2 linked regions of the Spartinivicinus marinus genome follow. Each later gene encodes a partner of the first gene's protein in a complex. Links are inferred from orthologs where the notes say so. Each region holds a gene or a part of one and is shown on either strand. Other genes may lie near its edges.

Region 1 (6,826 bases):
GTCATGAATGATTTTTTTGGGTTTTGCGGCCGTCGGTGGTGGTGGGGCTGATGTCTTTGGCGCAGCGGGAGCCGCCGGAGCGGGAGAAGCCGCAGGTTCAGCAACGATGCTTTTACCTTGAATATGACTACGAGCGACCGCTTTTACGCGGTCACAAAGGGTTTTTCTTAATTCAGCACTATTTCTGGAAATATCTTCAAAGTTTTTTGGTAAATAATCCACAGCACCTGCTTCCAATGCATCTAACGTAACTCGAGCCCCTTCATGAGTTAATGAGGAAAACATCAATACAGGAGTCGGATGAGTTTCCATGATTTTAACAAGCGCGGTAATACCATCCATGACCGGCATTTCATAATCCATCGTAATGACATCAGGCTTTAATTCGAGATTTTTATCGACCGCTTCTCTGCCATTATCTGCAGTACCCACCACCTGGATTTGTGGGTCTGTTTTTAAAATTTCGCTGACCCGGCGACGGAAAAAACCTGAGTCATCAACAATTAGCACTCTAATGGCCACCCAGTCGCTCCTGTTTGTTAGCTAACAAAGTCAATACCATGTTTATGCATACTCTTTCAGTAAGCTAGGCACATCCAAAATTAATGCAATTCGCCCATCGCCTGTAATGGTGGCACCCGCCATCCCAGGCGTGCCTTGCAAGGTCTGTCCCAGGGGTTTAATGACCACTTCTTCCTGCCCAATGAGTTGATCGACGACAAACCCCACTCGTTGTGTACCTACAGATACCACGACTACATGAGCTTCTGTCTTCGTAACATCACTTTCATCAAATCGTCTGCCATTAATTAACCAACGCTTTAAGTGGAACAGTGGCAATGCTTTTTCTCTGACAATCACCACTTCCTGTCCATCTACCACATTAGTTTTCGATAAATCCAGATGAAAAATTTCATTCACACTGACTAGAGGTAAAGCAAATGCTTGGTTTTCCAGCATTACCATTAAGGTTGGCATAATTGCCAATGTTAATGGCACTTTAATAATAAGCTTAGAGCCTTCTCCTTTTACTGAGTCAATATTAATGGTGCCATTTAATTGAGAGATTTTATTTTTTACGACATCCATGCCCACCCCACGGCCAGAAATATCAGTAATTTCAGTTTTAGTTGAAAAACCGGGGGCAAAAATTAAGTTATAACACTCGTTATCCGATAGCCGATCCGCTGCATCCTGTTCATAAATCCCGCGAGAAACAGCAATTCCTCTTAATTTATCAGGGTCCATACCTGCACCGTCATCCGCAATGGATAGTAAAATATGATCGCCCTCTTGCTGGGCTGATAATACGACGGTGCCTTTGCGTGATTTACCTGCTTTTTCACGATCCTCTGGCGATTCAATACCATGATCAACCGCATTTCTGACCAAATGCACTAAAGGGTCAGCTAACGCTTCAACTAGGTTTTTATCTAGGTCGGTTTCTTCACCTTCAAGCTCTAAATTAATTTCTTTTTTCAAGCTTCTAGCCAAATCCCTTACTACCCGAGGAAACCGGCCAAATACTTTCTTGATCGGTTGCATCCGGGTTTTCATCACTGATAACTGAAGGTCACCTGTGACTACATCCAGGTTGGCAACGGCCTTTGATAGCACCTCATCGCCACTTTTGTTACCCAACCTGACCAATCGATTCCTGACTAACACCAGCTCACCGACCATGTTCATGATGTCATCAAGTCGCGCAGTATCCACCCGAACGGTTGCTTCTGCTGCCGGTGCTTCTTTGGCTGGCGCGGGTTTGCCGCCACCACCCGCTGGTTGACGGGCTTCGGCTGCCGCAGGCGGTTTAGGTGGACTGGCTGGAGGTGCTGCTGCCGGTGGCTCTCGTTTGACTGGCGCCGCAGTAGCGGCTGGTTGTGCTGGTGGAGGGGAAGCTGCCGCAGGCTTAGTAGGTGCAGCAGGAGGGCTCCCTTGTAGTTCATCTAGCAGGCTTTCAAACTCAGCTTCCGTTATCAAGTCGCTTCCTGTTTTGGCTGCGGCAGCTGCTGGAGCGCCTGCAGGGGCAGCAGGTGTAGTCGCAGCGGGTGGAGCCTCCGCTGTTTCAGCTGGAGTAGTAGCCTGGCCAACTGGAGCACTCCCGCCATGCAACTCATTCAACAGGGCCTCAAACTCATCTTCTGTAATTTCATCACTACCACTGGGTGGCGCTGCAGCCGAAGTAGTGGCTGGTGCAGGTTCAGCTGCTTTAGCGGGAGGTTCAGGCGGTGTTGCTGCGTCACTACTGACAGGACCACTGCCATGTAATTGGTCCAACAGCGCTTCAAACTCATCCTCAGTAATTTCATCACCACCAGCGGCGGTTGGCGCTGCCGCTTTAACCTCTGATGATTCATCTGCCACTGCATCTAACAGCTTTTCAAACTCTGCATCAGTGATATCCCCCCCTCCTTCAGTGCCAGCATTCGCAGTCGGTTGCTGGGGTGTGGTGGAGGCTGGCTCTGGTTCAGTAGGTGCAGGTTCCGGCGGTGCAGCTGCTTCTGCGGCAGGTGCAGCCCCTTCAGGCTGGGCTAAGTCAGCCAGAGCCTTTAATAACTCAGGATCAGCAGGTGTTGGCTCAACCCGGTCACGTACCTGGCTGAACATTTCATTAATGGTATCGAGTGCTTGCAACACCACATCCATTAATTCAGTCGAGACCTTCCGCTGCCCGTTACGCAGCATATCAAAAACGTTTTCAGCCACATGACAGCAGTCAACAAGACTATTTAATTGAAGAAACCCTGCTCCTCCTTTAACGGTGTGGAATCCCCGGAAAATAGCATTTAATAAATCCATATCATCGGGGCTATTTTCCAGGTCAACGAGCTGTTCAGAAAGCAGCTCTAAGATTTCTCCGGCTTCGACTAAAAAATCCTGCAGGATGTCTTCATCAGCCTCGAAACTCATGAGACAGCTCCCCTAAAACCCCAAACTAGAAAGCAAATCATCAACATCATCTTGGCCTGACACTACATCGACCCGTTCCTCTGCTTTGATTTGTGGACCTTCAGCAGCGATAGAATCTTCTTCAGTTACTGTTATTTCATGTTCAATACCAGTCAGTTTATCTACCTGACCCGCCATCCTGACGAGGTCAACTAAACTGTCTTCTACCTGCTGAACAAGCTCAACGACTCTTTTAATAACCTGACCAGTTAAGTCCTGATAATTTTGTGCAACTAAAATTTCAGTTAAGTTGCTATGGACTTGATTAACTTGTTTTTCACTGCGATCTAAAAACTCATCCATCTGTTTATAAAGCTTTCTAAATTCATCAGGGTTCATTTGTCGCTTGCGAATTTTTGACCACTCATCTCGTAAGCTATGAGCATCAGACTTTAATTCACCGACTATCGGCATACAGTTATCCACCAAATCCATGGTGGTATTTGCCGCACTTTCAGTCATCTTTGTGACATATTCCAAACGATCAGAAGCGTCCACCATATCTGACATATTTTCTTGATCGCCACCTGCCAGCCCCGCTTCAACATGAAAGTTTCGAATCGACTCATGTAATGCCCGGGTTAGTCTGCCTACCTCTTTATATAAGCTTTTATCCCTAACCTCGTTAATTTCCTGAATGACTTCTATGGCATCTTTTAAATTGCCTTTTTCCAGATGCTCCACCATTTTTTGAGCCTGCTCTTTCAGGCTCGTTTCAAATTCAGTGGGTGCCTGGTCTTTTAATTTATCAAGCAGCGACATATATACCTCTTAACCACCTGCTTCAACACGCTCGAAAATCTTTTCGATTTTCTCCTTCAACACCGCAGCAGTAAAAGGTTTTACTACATAGCCATTCACACCGGCCTGAGCAGCTTCAATAATCTGATCGCGCTTGGCTTCAGCAGTTACCATTAAAACAGGAAGTGCATTTAGTTTTGGGTCTGCCCTTACAGCTTTGAGTAAGTCAATACCTGTCATACCCGGCATATTCCAGTCGGTCACCAGAAAATCAAAGCCACCACTTTGCAACATAGGTAGTGCAGTTTGCCCGTCATCAGCTTCTGACGTATTAGTGAAACCTAAGTCACGTAACAAGTTTTTTATAATCCGTCTCATCGTAGAGAAATCATCTACGATCAGAATTTTCATATTTTTGTCCAAAGCGACCTCCATCAAGCCACATTGATGTTTGTGCTGAACATCTAACTTACTAGTCTAGTAGGTCATTAAGAGGGTGCCAGTCTATTCAACTGCCCAGTCTTGCAGACGTGCTCGAAGCCGAGCAGCAGCTTGACTGTGAAGCTGACTTACACGTGACTCACTCACCCCCAATACCATGCCAATTTCCTTGAGGTTAAGCTCTTCGTCATAATAGAGTGAGAGCAATAACTGCTCTCGTTCCGGTAGCGTGGCAATGGCTTTAGCCAGTGCTTTTTTAAATTGCTCAGTTTGATGCTTGGTTGGCGGCGATGATTGTTGTTGATCCGCTAACCAAGAGTGCCTTCCATCTTGGCTACTCAGTAATTCTTCAAAGCTAAATAACCGGCTTGAAGCTGTATCACTTAACAGCTGATGGTATTCAGTTAAGCTCAATCCTAATTCTTCTGCAATTTCTCCATCTTTTGCGTCGCGTCCAAGTCTCGCTTCAAGCCCACTGATTGCTTCTGTAATCCGCCGACTATTTCGATGTACCGAGCGAGGTACCCAATCCCCTTTGCGAATTTCATCAAGCATAGCGCCGCGAATGCGAATACCCGCATAGGTTTCAAAGGTGGCACCTTTGCTCCCATCATACTTTTTAGCAGCCTCTAATAGGCCTATCATGCCTGCTTGTAATAAATCATCTAATTGCACCTGAGATGGCAGCCGGGCAGCTAAATGATGGGCAATTCGTTTCACTAAACCAGTATATTGTTCAATTAATTGCTGGTTAAATTGCTGTCCTGACTTAGAATACAAACCGGCTTCATTCGACACCATAAAATTGCCTATTACCTTCCTACTTCACCAGCAACCAGGTTTTCAATAAAAAATTCTAAATGACCTCGCGGTGATGACGGGAGAGGAAAGGCATCGACTTTTTGTGCTAGTGCTCGAATTGCCACAGCAGCTTTAGAACGGGGGTAGATATCAATAACAGCACGTTGCCGCATAACAGCCTTTCGTACAGCCTCATCCTGCGGGATAGCACCCAAATATTGCAGTGCCACTTCTAAAAATCGATCAGTTACATTGGCTAGTTTATTATATATATTATGGCCTTCCTGCTGAGTTCTCACCATATTAGCCACGACTCGAAACCGCAATAAACCATAATCACGGTGCAATAATTTAATCAAAGCGTAAGCATCAGTAATTGAGGTAGGCTCATCAGTAACAACAATAATTAATTCTTGCGCCGCTCGAACAAAACTAATGACCGTATCGGAAATACCCGCTGCGGTATCGATGATTAGCATGTCCAATTGGTTACTGAGCTCGCTGAAGGCTGAAATCATTCCCGCATGTTCCTGGGGACTCAGCTCAGTCATTTTCTGAGTGCCGGAAGAAGCAGGAATAATTCGAACACCACCCGGGCCTTGTAAAATAATATCTCTTAAATCACAGCGCCCAGCCAATACATCTGCCATATTCCGAGTCGGGGATAAGCCCAATAAAATATCTACATTTGCCAACCCTAAATCAGCATCTAGCAGCATCACCCGCCGCCCCAGTTCCGCCAATGCTATGCTCAAATTTACTGCTAGATTTGTTTTACCTACTCCCCCTTTTGCTCCGGTCACTGCCACTACTTGTACTGGATGTTTGATCATATGCGGAATAATCCTGGTTATATCCTTAATGAATAGCTCATCGCATCAACCTCCTAAAACTCATTCATTGCCACCATACTCTTCAACTGAGTACAGATAATAAGGAGCACGCTATATGGAGGTACTCCCCTTAGCGCCTTATTTATTATTCTCATCCCCTTTTCATTGGGCACAGGGTTATTAACCAACATTGGCTTGCATAGGAGGTGTTACAGCTACAGGATTGGCCTGCATATAAGCTGACATTAGCTCATTTTCTGCTAACTCAGCATGTTGGCTGAGGGCCACCGCACGACTAATCAATTGATAAGCTCGTGCTTGGTGAATATCATCCGGAATCCGCTGGCCATCAGTGACATAAGAAACCGCAAGGTGTTTATCCATTAGCAGCTCAATTGCTTCCCCCAGCCTGGAAGCCTCATCCAGTTTAGTTAACACCCCCCCTACCAACCGAGTTTGACTATATATGTTATAAGCCACTTGCAGCACTTGTTGCTGGCTGGTTGTCGCTAAAACCAGCAAGCTTCGCACCATTGGCCTCACCTGATTCAATATAGATAATTGTAGCTGCAATTTGGGATCTTGGTGATTAAGCCCCGCCGTATCAATTAAGACCAACGATTTTTTCTGAAAGCTATCTAACACGGCTTGTAATTGCTGGCCATCTCCCACCACTTTAACGGGTACATTTAATATTTTACCCAAGGTTTTAATTTGGTCCGTGGCACCAATTCGAAAGGTGTCCATGGTGACTAATGCCAGTTTATCGGTACCGTGTTTTAATGCATAACGGGTAGCAAGTTTACCAATAGTCGTCGTTTTCCCTGCGCCAGTAGGACCGACACAAGCAAAAATCCCCCCTTGATCAACAATATCTTTAGAGGTAATAGGTAATTTCTTCACCAGATTGGCCAATACATGTCGCCAAGCATCAAGGCCTTGTTGTTGTAGAGGTAAATTCGCTAGTAACTGTTGACAATAATGGCCACTAAAACCTATCGCCTGTAATTTTTTCCAAAGCTGTGCCTTAGCCGGATTTTGCTTACAGTATTTTAACCAGC
Region 2 (6,799 bases), 4.3 Mb from region 1 along the record:
TGGAGAAGATGTCAATTTAATTAAGTTTCAGCCAGGTAAGCTAGACTTACCTAAAACAGAGCAAGAAAAACTTGTGGCCATCACTAAACTATTAGAAAAGCGACCTAATTTAATTTTGGAAGTTGAAGGGCAGTTTGATATAGAGCAGGATAAACCAGCCTTAGTACAGAGTATTATGTTGAATAAGCTTGAAAAAAGTCTAGGTAAAATTGAAAGCGTATCAGCTAAGCAAAAGAAACAGTGGTTACGTGCACAATTAGATCAAGCAGGCATTATTACAAATGACTCTATGAGTATTGATTTCTTAACACGTTTATATGCTGGGACAATTCAAGTTGTTGATAGAGACTTAACTAATCTAGCTAAACAACGAGCTAAAGCGATTAGTGAATATATAATACGGCAGGGGAGCATTAAAAAAGATAGAATTTACCGGCTTGAAGTTAAAGAAGTTAAAGAAAAAGTCAAAGGCGATATTTCTTCTATTCTAACAATTAATGCCCCTTAACACTTTAGTAATAGCCAGTTTTTCTGGCTTTTACGTTGTTAGTCTTACTGAGACTTATCTAGGTGTTTTCTAACTCTTTCTCGCCACTTTTCTAGTCTAGTGGTCCATGTACAAAATAAGGTAACAGCTTCTTCTCCATTTACCCTCTGGCTGCGTAACTTTTTCTTGACGTAGGCCCTCTATGCCTGCAAAAAAGAGCCTTGCCAGAAAATAAATGGTTTTGAAAACTGTTACCTTATTTTGCACATGAACCACTAGCATCTGCATGATACGATAAGCTGACAATCTAGCTCACATATAGATGTAAAAAAATAGTAAAGATATTTATCATGAAGTGTATAAGCCGGACCTGCTGTTCTTGAAGTGTCGTACAAAAAACGACCTGCTGTGCTATAAAGAAGTATAATATACCCAATGCGAAGGGTTTTTAGGTGATGCCATCAAGTGACGAAGCCCCATGAGCCTATATTAATAGGTGGCTGGGGTGAGGAGCGACGATAACAAAGCCTAAAAATAATTCGCGACGGGTATACATACTATGTAATGTGTTGTCTCATTTTATTGAAAACAGAGGTTTGCATGGAGGCAAAAAGCGGTACTATTACACTGGGTGAGTCTGTTGATATAAGGCAGATAGAACAACTTCATAACGAGTTAAATGAAGATATAGAACAAAATGATTCATTAATAGTTGATTGTAGTCAAGTTCAATCGATAGACACCGCTGGTTTGCAATTAATTATTGCCTGTCAACAGAAGTATGTTAAGCAAAACAAAACCTTCCAAATTATTAATGCCACTCCAGTAGTTATTTGTACGCTTGAGTTATTAGGAATTAGTTTAAGCTCAAAAAAGGGATATATAGCATCTAAAAAAGCTAGTTGATGTTAAGTAGGTGATATAGCTTAATTGAGGGCAATTAGCCTTAAGCTACAAAGGTATTATTATGGTGAAAATATTAACCGCAGATGACTCAGTGTCTATGCGACAAATGGTCACACTTACTTTAAAAGAAGCTGGTTATGATGTGAAATCATGTTGTGATGGGCAGGAAGCTTTAATTGCAGCAAAGCAAAAAGCTTATGATGTTGTTCTATCAGATATTAATATGCCTGAAATGAATGGTATACAACTAGTGAAAGAGTTGCGTAAGTTACCTAGTTATAAGTTTACCCCTATTTTAATGTTAACGACTGAATCGGGGGGAGCTAAGAAGAATGAAGGTAAACAGGCCGGTGCTACTGGATGGATAGTAAAACCTTTTGAGCCTACAACACTAATAAAAATCATCAAAAGAGTATTAAACTAACTATATAAAAAGTAAAAGTTAGATTGTCAATAAGCATAATATAAATTAAACACAGTGTGAGTGGTTCATGACAATCAATGTTGAACAATTTCATCAGATTTTTTTTGAAGAATGTATTGAGAACTTGAATATTATCGAGCAAGGCTTGTTGTCATTTGGTAATGCCTCGATAGATGAAGAAATTGTAAATCATGTTTTTAGAGCTTCTCATTCGATAAAAGGTAGTGCTGCAACGTTTAACTTTATTGATATTGCAGAAATAACCCATGAGCTGGAGTTTACTCTTGATTTGGTCAGGGAAGGTAAAAGGGAACTTTTACAACAAGATGTTGCTCATATGTTAACGGCAGTTGATGCTGTGTATAAAATAGTTGAAATGAGAAAAGAGGGAAATAAAAGTCCCTTAGCAGATCAACAGATTGTTATTACACTATTGAGAAATATTGTTAACAGTCAATCCCATAGTTTTATTGATAAACAAACCGATATCCAGACAATAAATACTCAGAGTGAACTACTTGACCTCGCTATTCACCATAGTGACGATGGGGTAAAGCAAACGCTTCAAACCGAGCATAATAGCGAAGAGCAGCAAATGGTTAATGAGTGGGAAATTATTTTTATTCCCTGTCGACATATATTTTTAACAGGTAATGACCCCATTCGTTTTATTAGAGAACTGGCTGAACTGGCTGAACTAACAGTAGAAACTAACATTAAACAGTTGCCTGACTGGGAGTTTATTGAGCCAGAGGACTGTTTTTTGTCATGGTATATTAAGCTAAAGGGAGCAATAACAAAGTCAACTATTCTTGAAGTCTTTGAGTGGATAGCTGATGAATGTCAATTAACCATTGCCCCTTTGCAAAAAGAAGAAGTCATTAAGCAAGAGGTTAAGCAAACAGAACCAGATACATCTTCCTGGTCTTTTGTAGGGATAAATCCGGAAAAGGTCAATAAAAAAAATAGTCAAGCCCAACAATTAGCAACGGTTAAGCAAGAACAGCCTTCTGCGATTAACACAAGCAACCCGTCGATTAGAGTGAATGTAGAGAAAATCGATCATTTATTTAACTTGGTGGGAGAGCTGGTTATTACTCAGTCAATGTTATCTGAGCTGGGTAGTAAGCTTTCTGTAGATGCTCTTGGTAGTATCGAGCGACTACAATCAGGGCTTGCCCAGCTATTACAGAATACGAAAGAGCTGCAAGAGAGTGTAATGCAGATAAGAATGGTACCCATTAGTTTTATTTTCAATCGTTTTCCTCGAATTGTACATGACTTGTCAAACCAGTTGGGTAAAAAAGTTGACTTAAAAATTGAAGGGGAAGGAACTGAGCTTGATAAAAATGTTATGGAACAGCTGGTAGATCCATTAGTTCACTTGGTTCGAAACGCCTTAGACCATGGTATTGAAACCACAGAAAACCGATTACAAGCTAATAAACCGGCAACTGGTATCATTCAGTTGTCTGCCTATCACCGTGGTGGGAATATTGTCATTGACATTTTTGATGATGGGGCAGGCTTAAACCGGCAAGCTATTCTTAATAAAGCACAAACAAAAGGGATAATTAAGTCATCTGAACATTTATCTGTAGCTCAGATATTTGAATTAATTTTCGAACCAGGCTTTTCTACAGTAAAAACTGTTACAGATGTTTCTGGCCGAGGTGTTGGTATGGATGTAGTGAGAAAAAATATCTATAGCCTAGGAGGGAATATAACCGTAGAGTCGGAACAGGGTGGTTTTAGTCGATTTCAAATCTCTCTACCATTGACTTTAGCTATTTTAGATGGGCAGTTAGTGAAAGTGGGCAGTGAAACTTATGTAATTCCTTTAAATACAATTGTTGAGTCACTGCAAATGATACCTGATGCTCTTCAACAAGTATCTGGTGCGCTTGAGGTATATCGGCTACGTCAAGAAAATATTCCTATTATTCGTCTATATGAATTATTAAATATAACGCCTGTTAAGGCTGATTTAACAAGTGCTTTATTGGTTGTGGTTGAAGCAGAAGGGAATAAATTTGGTTTGCTTGTAGATGATCTTTTAGCCCAGCAACAAGTTGTCATTAAAAACCTTGAAGCTAACTATGACAAAGTACCAGGTATTTCTGGTGCTACAATCTTAGGTGATGGCACGGTAGCTTTAATTTTAGATATTTCTGGCTTGATCAGATTAATCACTGATGAACTATTTGTTAAGCCATGCGCAGCTTAAAACTGAATATTAACTTCAGGTGTTATTCATGAGTGAACTGAAAAGGGAATATGATGAGTCATTAACAGCAGATAACAACATACAATATCTAACCTTTACCTTAGCTGATGAACTTTATGCAGTTGATATATTACGAGTGAAAGAAATTAGGGGCTGGGAACAGCCAACGTTAATACCAAATGCACCTGATTATATTAAAGGGCTAATCAATATAAGAGGAATGATTATTCCTGTGATGGATCTTCGCTTACACTTTAGTATAGGGAGTAAAGAGTGTACCTCTACTACAGTTGTTATTGTGCTAAGTATTAAACAGGGAGCAATTAGTCGTACTATGGGGATTGTGGTTGATACGGTTGCTGATGTTGTGAAGGTGGCTGAGAGTGCTTTAACCAGTGCTTTGCCGGTTAAAGGGGAAGTTTCAGCAGATATAATCAGCGGGATGATTAATATTAAAAAGAAAACTGCAACTGTACTGGCAACTGAGAAGTTATTTGAATTGAAAAAATTTACAATCGGAAACTAAAGAGAAATGAGTTATTCAACTCAATATAATGTATCGGAAAATACTCAGAGATTATCAGGTTCAAATGATTTGTATAATGAGCCGTTAGATTGGGAGTTCTTATCTTTTATTCTTGATGGAAACGAGTTTGGTATTGATATTCTAAAAGTACAGGAGATTAGAGGCTGGTCACCATTACGAGAGCTCCCCAACTTACCAGCTTTTGTTCAGGGGGTTATCGATTTAAGAGGGAAAGTAATCCCGGTGGTTGATATGAGGACTAGAATGGGGCTAAAAAAAGCTGACTATAGTAATACAACGGTTGTTATTATTATTCAACAACAGATGGCAGGTTTTACCAATAGTATTTACAGTGGTTTAATTGTTGATGCAGTAGCAGATGTCTATCGTGTGACAAAAGATAACTATCGCTCTATAGACAATCTTACTTGTTATCAGCAAAACGACTTTATTTCAGGAATGGTGTCGGTTGACAAGAATATAATAGTGCTAATAGATTTTGCAAAAATTTTATCCAACTAGGTGTAATACTATGGTAGTTGAACGGTCAACACCAAACTCGTTAAAGAAAATGGACTGTCAGGAGGCCGCTGAAGTTAAAGTTGTTAAATTATTACCAGGTGAAGTATATAGTAGTAGTGAGCATGAAGACATTGTAACAATACTTGGCTCATGTGTTGCGACTTGTTTATGGGACCCGATTGCTAAGGTGGGAGGCATGAACCATTTCATGCTACCAGAAGCAAAAAAACAAATAAAATTGTCATCGATTAGTGTTAATCAATCCTCTGTGCGTATGCTAATGGGGCGGTATGGCAATTTTGCTATGTTTTATCTGATTGAATCACTACTGAAAAAGGGAGCACATTTACATAATCTGCAAGCTAAGCTATTTGGTGGTGCAAAAATGATAAAGCATATGTCTGATATTGGTAAAATCAACGCTGAGTTTGCGATCAGTTATTTGAAAGAAGCGGAAATTCCTATAATTGCCTCTCATTTGTTTGGAAATAATGCACGAAAAATTGTTTTTGAGTCAAGAACGGGAGTAGTGAAAATCAGAGAGTTGTCCTCCGTATATCAAGTGTAGGGCTTTTGTGCTTTTTACAAATAGCTCTTATGCTTTGTAACTATGATGCTTTATTTTTTTGATTAATGTGCATAAACAAGCCTTCAACTTAAGTATATGTCGTTTTTTTTACACTTGTAAATGTTTCAGAAAGATATATAAGGGTTGTTTAGAGAAAAAATAAAATTATTTTGGAAGCATTATGAAACCTATAAAGGTAATTTGTGTGGATGACTCAGTATCCATGCGTAACTTCTTAAAGGTCGCGTTGGAGCTAGATAAGAGAATCCAGGTAGTAGATCTTGCTGCAGACCCTTATGAGGCAAGAGAGAAAATAAGACGCCATAACCCCGATGTGATTACATTGGATGTAAAGATGCCAAAAATGGATGGCCTTACATTTTTAGAAAAATTAATGCAATTGCGACCAATGCCTGTTGTTATGGTTTCATCTCAAACAGTGAAAGGGGCTGACGATACGTTTAAAGCATTAGAAAAAGGTGCTTGTGACTATTTAGCAAAACCTTTTGATCCACAAGTATTTGATGAATTTACAGAGCAGCTCATTTATAAAGTTAAAGCGGCATCTTTAGTTAATTTAAGTGCTCTCAATAAGAAGCAGGATAATAAGGGTGTTATTCAAAAAAGGCATACAGTTGGTCATTTATCTAAGTTGAGGTTGCAAAAGCAAATAAAACTAATAGCCATTGGTGCCTCAACAGGAGGAACTGAAGCAACGAAAGAGATTGTGATGTCTTCATCCTTGCATGGTCCACCTATTGTTGTTACGCAGCACATGCCACCAGTTTTCAGTAGCTCTTATGCAAAACGTTTAGACAGGTTGTTACCAGTACCGGTCCAAGAAGTGACAGGTATGACTAAACTGGAGCCAGGTCATATTTATATTGCTCCTGGTGACAAGCATTTACTTGTCAAAAGAAGTCGTTTGTCTCTTCAGGCGGTGCTGGATGACTCCTTGCCAGTTAATCGACATAAGCCTTCTGTTGATAGCTTATTTTATTCTGTTGCTGAGAATATTGGTGCAAATGCTTTAGGTATTTTATTGACAGGTATGGGAGAGGATGGAGCAAAAGGGTTGCTGGCAATCAGGCAGAAGGGTGGAATGACAATTGTGCAAGATAAGGCTACCAGTGTTGTAT

The links.
Region 2: the proteins of cheY (region 1) and OQE68_RS03485 are in contact, whole or in part, in a solved structure (PDB 1A0O), measured with the Escherichia coli proteins. The link is inferred for Spartinivicinus marinus from one-to-one orthologs.

Annotation. Positions count from the first base shown.
Region 1 is NZ_JAPJZK010000001.1:4,982,821-4,989,646, reverse strand. The notes cover bases 2,412-5,340. They hold cheY (chemotaxis response regulator CheY), read right to left. Parts: upstream 4,102-5,340; coding sequence 3,721-4,101; downstream 2,412-3,720. Other genes in these bases: OQE68_RS22370 (MinD/ParA family protein), read right to left, coding at 4,944-5,340; OQE68_RS22375 (RNA polymerase sigma factor FliA), read right to left, coding at 4,195-4,932; OQE68_RS22385 (protein phosphatase CheZ), read right to left, coding at 2,923-3,711; OQE68_RS22390 (chemotaxis protein CheA), read right to left, coding at 2,412-2,910. Also shown: OQE68_RS22395 (protein-glutamate methylesterase/protein-glutamine glutaminase), read right to left, coding at 1-522; more of OQE68_RS22390, read right to left, coding at 565-2,411; more of OQE68_RS22370, read right to left, coding at 5,341-5,765; flagellar biosynthesis GTPase FlhF, read right to left, coding at 5,946-6,826. UniProt on the Escherichia coli protein: Involved in the transmission of sensory signals from the chemoreceptors to the flagellar motors.
Region 2 is NZ_JAPJZK010000001.1:707,173-713,971, reverse strand. What follows is about bases 1,563-4,464. They hold OQE68_RS03485 (chemotaxis protein CheA), read left to right. Parts: upstream 1,563-1,884; coding sequence 1,885-4,044; downstream 4,045-4,464. Other genes in these bases: OQE68_RS03480 (chemotaxis protein CheW), read left to right, coding at 4,073-4,464; OQE68_RS03490 (response regulator), read left to right, coding at 1,563-1,817. In the rest of the region: OQE68_RS03500 (DUF748 domain-containing protein), read left to right, coding at 1-508; OQE68_RS03495 (STAS domain-containing protein), read left to right, coding at 1,088-1,393; more of OQE68_RS03490, read left to right, coding at 1,455-1,562; more of OQE68_RS03480, read left to right, coding at 4,465-4,570; OQE68_RS03475 (chemotaxis protein CheW), read left to right, coding at 4,577-5,092; OQE68_RS03470 (chemotaxis protein CheD), read left to right, coding at 5,103-5,660; OQE68_RS03465 (protein-glutamate methylesterase/protein-glutamine glutaminase), read left to right, coding at 5,842-6,799. UniProt on the Escherichia coli protein: Involved in the transmission of sensory signals from the chemoreceptors to the flagellar motors. CheA is autophosphorylated; it can transfer its phosphate group to either CheB or CheY.